Candidatus Microthrix parvicella Bio17-1: one gene and its partner. The protein of the gene in region 2 interacts with the protein of the main gene of each other region in a pairwise test. Links are inferred from orthologs where the notes say so. Each region holds a gene or a part of one and is shown on either strand. Other genes may lie near its edges. The genes, in order: eno and rpe.

Evidence for each region.
Region 1: the proteins of rpe (region 2) and eno interact in binary tests that used the Escherichia coli proteins (3 or more experiments, as listed by UniProt). The link is inferred for Candidatus Microthrix parvicella Bio17-1 from one-to-one orthologs.

What each region holds. Positions count from the first base shown.
Region 1 is NZ_AMPG01000002.1:822,273-825,445, forward strand. What follows is about bases 50-2,905. They hold eno (phosphopyruvate hydratase), read right to left. Parts: upstream 2,202-2,905; coding sequence 897-2,201; downstream 50-896. Other genes in these bases: MPARV_RS0111980 (ABC transporter substrate-binding protein), read right to left, coding at 50-428; MPARV_RS0111985 (FtsB family cell division protein), read right to left, coding at 467-739; MPARV_RS0112000 (ATP-binding protein), read left to right, coding at 2,358-2,905. Also shown: more of MPARV_RS0111980, read right to left, coding at 1-49; more of MPARV_RS0112000, read left to right, coding at 2,906-3,173. UniProt on the Escherichia coli protein: Catalyzes the reversible conversion of 2-phosphoglycerate (2-PG) into phosphoenolpyruvate (PEP). It is essential for the degradation of carbohydrates via glycolysis.
Region 2 is NZ_AMPG01000001.1:529,932-532,990, reverse strand. Bases 257-2,998 are described here. They hold rpe (ribulose-phosphate 3-epimerase), read right to left. Parts: upstream 2,094-2,998; coding sequence 1,419-2,093; downstream 257-1,418. Other genes in these bases: MPARV_RS0102595 (class I SAM-dependent RNA methyltransferase), read left to right, coding at 2,200-2,998; MPARV_RS0102605 (ATP-dependent Clp protease proteolytic subunit), read left to right, coding at 785-1,402; MPARV_RS22070 (hypothetical protein), read left to right, coding at 257-483. Also shown: more of MPARV_RS22070, read left to right, coding at 1-256; more of MPARV_RS0102595, read left to right, coding at 2,999-3,059. UniProt on the Escherichia coli protein: Catalyzes the reversible epimerization of D-ribulose 5-phosphate to D-xylulose 5-phosphate.

The DNA of each region.
Region 1 (3,173 bases), on a different replicon or contig from region 2:
ACCTTGGCGTCCAGCTTGGAGCCGTCGTGAAAGGTGATGCCAGGCCGAATCTTGATGGTCCAAGAATCGAACGTGGCATTGGGCTCGACCGACTCGGCCAGCATCGGCTGCATCTCGCCGCTCTCATCAGGCTGAACGAGCGTGTCGTAAATGGCCCGGGCGACCTGGATGCCGGAGATTGCCAGCTGGGCCTCCTGCAGGCACCAGCCGGAGTTGGTCTCGCTCTCGAGGGCGTAGATCACCGTGCCGCCGCTCTGGGGTGTGCCCTCATCGCCTGCGCCGGCGGTTTGTGACCCGCTGGAGCCCCCGGAGCCCCCGCCGCCACAGGCACCCAGCAACAGGGCGGCCGATGCCATGGCGACCAAGGACACCCTTCCCCAACCACGCCGCTGCGGCTTGATGATCCCTTGATGTCGGTGGGTGCTCATCTGCTCATCATCCTTTGGTGGGAGGCCTCACGGCGAGCTTAGGGCTCCGACGCCGGCTGAGCGGCCGGATCGAAGCTCCACCCCTTGGCCACCCACGGCGGCACCTCACCGCCCACGGTCGGGGGAAGCACCACATAGCTCTCCTCGCCGGGAAAGACCATGCCATGGTTGCGGCGGGCGAGTATCTCCACCTGCTCGGGATCCTCAAGTTCGGCCTGGCGGCGCTCCAACTTGGTGTTCTCCGCCCGCAGGCCAACCAACTCCGTCTGGGCACGGCCCAACTCGGCTGATTGACCGAAGAGGTTGCGCACCGGCAACGCCAGCACGGCGAGGAACAACGCCACCACCGACAGAGCCGCCACCCAGAACCAGCGGCGGCGCGATGGCATCTGGAGCACGCGCGGCGCAGAGCTACGGGTCGCCTTGTGCGCCTCCGACCTGGGCGAGCGAGCTGTGGCCCGCCCGCTCCTAGGTGCCATTGCCGCGCCGGTTCACAGGTCGCGGCGCCAAGGCGGCACCACCCTCGAAGACCGCCGACTCGCCCAGTTGTTCCTCGATGCGCAACAGCTGGTTGTACTTGGCCACCCGATCGGAGCGTGCCGGCGCCCCGGTTTTGATCTGAGCGCAGTTGGTTGCAACCGCCAGGTCGGCGATCGTGGCGTCCTCGGTCTCGCCCGAGCGGTGACTCATCACCGACGTGTAGGCATTCCGGGTGGCCAGTTGCACCGCCTCCAACGTCTGGGTGAGCGTGCCGATCTGGTTGACCTTGATGAGGATCGAGTTGGCAACGCCCACCTCGATACCCCGCTGAAGCCGAACCGGGTTGGTGACGAACAGGTCGTCACCAACCAGCTGGACACGATCGCCCAGCGCCTCGGTGAGCTGAGCCCAACCGTCCCAGTCCTCTTCGGCCATACCGTCCTCGATCGACACGATCGGGTAGCGGTCACACAAGTCGCTGAGGTAGGCCACGAACTCGCCCGCATCGAGGCTTCGGCCCTCACCGGCCAGCTGGTATTTGCCATCGGCATAGAACTCGGTGGAGGCGGTGTCGAGTGCCAGCGCCACCTCGTCGCCGGGGGTGCGTCCCGCCGCCTCGATCGCCTCGGTCAACAGGGCCAGCGCCTCTTCGTTGGAGCCCAGGTTGGGGGCGAAGCCACCCTCATCGCCGATGGCGGTGGACAGGCCCCGCTTGGCCACCACCGACTTCAGGCTGTGATAGCACTCGGTACCCCAGCGCAGCGCCTCGGAGAACGAGGCGGCACCGACGGGAACCAGCATGAACTCCTGCAGGTCCACGTTGTTGTCGGCATGCTCGCCACCGTTGATCACGTTGAGCATCGGCATTGGCAGGACGCAGGCCGAGACACCACCGACGTAGCGGTACAACGGCAGATCCAGGCTGGCCGCAGCCGCCTTGGCGGCCGCCAGCGACACGCCCAGCACCGCGTTGGCACCAAGGCGCTCCAGGTTGTCGGTGCCGTCCAGGTCACACATCGTCTGGTCCAGGTCGCGCTGATCCAGCGCGTCGAGGCCCAGCACCGCGTCGGTGATCTCGTCGTTCACCGCACCGACGGCGCCCAGCACCCCCTTGCCGCCGTAGGCCTCGCCGCCGTCGCGTCGCTCCACGGCCTCGAAGGCCCCGGTGGAGGCGCCCGAGGGCACAGCCGCTCGTCCAACCGAACCGTCGATCAGGCCCACCTCCACCTCCACGGTGGGGTTGCCTCGGGAGTCGAGGATCTGTCGGGCCAGTACGTCATCGATGATGGTCACGCTGGTCTTGCCTTTCCTGGGCGGGATCGCCTTGGGTGCCTGTGCCGCAACGACGCTAGCTGCGCTGCAGTAGCCGACCGCGGACGCCGCCCGACCCGAGCCCGGCACGGGGTTCGCTTTGGGCGGCGCAAGGCCGGCCTGGTTACGGTGAGCCTCGTGCCAGGGCCAGATCCACTGCCCACGGCAGACACTTCGCGCCGGCGCCACCGGATGCTGGTGCAACTGCTGGGTCCGCTTCGCGCCACGCTCGACGACACCAGGATCAACCTGGCCGGCACGAAACAGTGCGGCCTGTTTGTACGTCTGGTGCTGGCCAACGACGAGGCGGTGGGCTTCGACACCCTGATGGACGACCTCTGGCCCGGGCGGGACACCGTGTCGGCACGACGAAACCTGCAACAGCAGATCCATGCGCTCAGGGGCCTGGTGGGACGCGGCCGCATCGTGACCGTCGGCGGGTGCGCCTATCGCCTGAAGCTCGCAGCGAACGAGTTGGACTCGGTAGTGGCCGACGACGCACTCCATTCAGCCCGCAGCCTGGCCGAGGTCGACCCTGCCGCAGCGCTTTCGCGGGTGAGCGAGGCGCTGACGCTGTTCCACGGGCCGCCGCTGACCGAGTTCGCCAGCCACGACTGGGCTCGCAGCGACGCCGTTCGTCTGACACATCTCCGAGAGGACCTCAAATCACTTGAGATCCAGTTGCGCCTCGACAACGGCAACGACACGGCGCTGATTCCGGAACTGACGGTGCTCACCGAGAACCATCCCGAGAACGAGCGCTACTGGGCTGCCCTGATGAAGGCCCTGTATCGCGATGGCCGCCAGCAGGAGGCGCTCAACTGTTTCCAGGATGCTCGCCGACGGCTGGGGCAACAGTTTGGGCTTGAGCCAAGCCCCGAGCTCTACACCCTGGAACGCCAGATCCTGAGTCACGAATCGCTGCTGAAAGCACCGCCGCCCGCCCCGGCATCG
Region 2 (3,059 bases):
GGCGCAGAACCCACCGTGTCGGAATCAACGGCGAACGTTGACGATCCCCAAATGATCGGCTCCTCCCCCACGGGGGAGTCGGATATCCAGCACGGTGGGGTCGCCAAGCCCGACCCCCAACCGCCGAGACTCTCGGTTCGAATGGTGGGACCGCGCGTGCGTCAGGACGATCCGCAGATCATCGATCTTCGAGAGCGCCGCCAGGCGCGCCAGGCTCAAAGGGGCAGCGATCCTCAGCGTCCGATGGCTCCGGCGGGTGGAGGGGGGCCGCTGGAGGTCCCTCTCGACTCGCCGGATGACCTCACCAAGCTGGTGGGAATCGGCCCAAAGATCGCCGGAGAGTTGACCGATGCGGGCATCTCATCGTTTGCACGGTTGGCTCGTCTGGACCCCGCCGGTCCACTTCCTTCTTCGCTTGAAGGCCTCAGGGGTCGCATGCGTCGCAATGGCTGGGTCCAACAGGCCCAAGCGTTGGCTGAATAGCTCCTCGCCAGGCAACCGCTTGACCGTGGGTGCCCTGGTGTTTCGGTGCGGACGGTGGGATTCGAACCCACACACCCTTTCGGATACCAGGACCTAAACCTGGCGCGTCTGCCAACTCCGCCACGTCCGCGTGGCACAGCACATTCGCTGTAGCGCTCAACGCTACCTGTCCCTTGACGGTGGCGTTGAGTTGGAAGCGGCGGGGCGATGGTCTGGACACCGGGTAGCCTCTCGCACCGGCCCGGCATCCAGCCTCGGCCGTATTCAGCCCCGTTGACGTCAGCAGTAGTTGAGGAGTTTTATGAGCGACTCGTTGTTCGCACCCACCGGTTACCAGGCCCCCCGCTCGGGCCCGCTGTCGGGCATGGATCCCTCGGCGGACATCTACAAGCTGCTGTTGAAGGACCGCATTGTGTTTCTGGGCGCCGAGGTGTCCGACGAGCTTGCCAACTTCGTCACGGCACAGATGCTGTACCTCGATGCCGAGGACTCCAGCAAGGACATCATGCTGTACGTGAATTCGCCCGGGGGCTCGGTGACGGCGGGCATGGCCATCTACGACACCATGCAGTTCGTCAACGCCGACGTGGGCACGGTGTGTGTTGGCCTTGCAGCGTCGATGGGGCAGTTCCTGTTGTGTGCGGGCACCGCCGGCAAGCGCTTCGCATTGCCGCACAGCCGAATCATGATGCACCAGCCGTTGGGTGGGATTCAGGGCCAGGCGGCCGACATCGCAATTCAGGCCGAGCAGATGATCTACGTCAAGAAGATGCTGGCGGAACGCATCGCCTTCCATACCGGCCAAACCGCGGAGCAGATCAACACCGACTCCGATCGGGATCGTTGGTTCACCGCCGACGAGGCGAAGGACTACGGCATTATCGACAACGTCATCATCGGCAAGGGCGAACTGGCCTGATCGTCAGCGCCGGAGGCTAACCGGCCTGCCCGACGGCGGTCGTTGCCTGGTCCCGCAACTCGGTCACGGCGTGGGCGAGGCCCTCAGGGTCCTTGTAGAGGGCGCTGCCGGCGACCAGCACATTGGCCCCCGATGCCGCTGCTCCAGAGATGGTGGCGGGGCCGATGCCTCCGTCCACCTCAATGTCGCAGTTCAACCCGGCGTCGGTGATCCAGCGGCGCAGCGTGGCAACCTTGGGCTCCATTTCGGAAATGTACGCCTGTCCGCCGAACCCGGGGTTCACGGTCATCACCAACACCATGTCGCACAACTCCAGCACGTAGCGCACGCTCTCGGGTGGCGTCGACGGATTGAGTGCCACGGCGGGTTGCGCTCCCAGGTCACGGATCGAGCCGAGGGTTCGGTGGAGGTGCTTGGTGGATTCGGCATGCACGATCAGCATCTGGCAACCCGCCTCTACATACAGATGAGCCAGCTCCTCGGGTGCCTCCACCATCAGGTGCGCCTCAAAGGGCACGTCGGTTCTGTCGCGGCAGGCGGCGATGACATCGGGGCCAAAGGTGAGGTTGGGTACGAACCGCCCGTCCATCACGTCCCACTGAATTCGGTCCACCCCGGCATCGGCGAGCGCTGCGCACTCCTCGCCCAATCGCGAGAAGTCGGCGGGCAGCACGGAGGGCACGATCTCGATGTTTCGGTCGGTCCCGGGGTTCGACCCGATGGCGTTCGAAGCGGACGTGGACGGAGCGAATGAGGGCGAAGCGGTGGGAGGCACAACCTCATGGTACGAATTGGGGGTGGAACAGGTCGAGTTGCGGGTAGAACGTCCGGTTGCGGGTGGGCTGGGTCTGGCCCGACGTGATGATGGTCGGGTGGTGCTGGTGGACGGCGCCCTGCCCGGTGAACTGGTGCGGGTGGACCTCGTGGAAGACCAACGGACCACGTTTGGTGAGGTCGTTGAGGTGCTGGAGGCGAACCCCGGTCGGGTTGAGGTGCCGCACTGTCCTCATGTGGCAGACGGGTGCGGCGGTTGCGATCACGCCGACGCACAACCGGCACTGTTGCGTCGGATGAAGGCAGAGGTGCTTGCCGATGCGGTCAAGCGCTTGGGCAAGATCGAGCCACCCGAGGTTGGCGCCGGTCCCGACCTTCCCACCGAGAACTTTCGGACCACAATGCGGCTCGGCGTGACCGATGGTCGAGCGGGTCTCTTTGAGGTGGGAACCCACGACCTGGTGCCGCTGTCGGTATGCGTCGTGGCCCATCCCCGTGTGGAACGCATCGTGACTGAGGGCGGGTTCGCCGACGCCACCGAGGCGATGGTGCGCGTCGGGTCGGCCACCGGCGAAGCGCTGGTCCTCGTCACCCCCAACGCCAAGGACGTGACGGTGCCCGATCCCGATCTCGATGGCGCCGAGTCCGAGGTGCGGGTGGTGGGACTGGACGAGCTGGCCGCCCGGAGGGCTTGGATCCACGAGGAGGTGGCCGGGCGTCGCTTCCGTATCTCGGCGCAGTCGTTCTTTCAGACCCGTCTGGATGGCGCCGAGGCGCTGGTGTCGTTGGTCGCCGACGGCCTGGGGCCTCTCGCCGCGGGCGACCGCCTGGTCGACCTGTACGCCGGCGTGGGTTTGTTTGGTGCTGCCCTCGCAGACCGCAC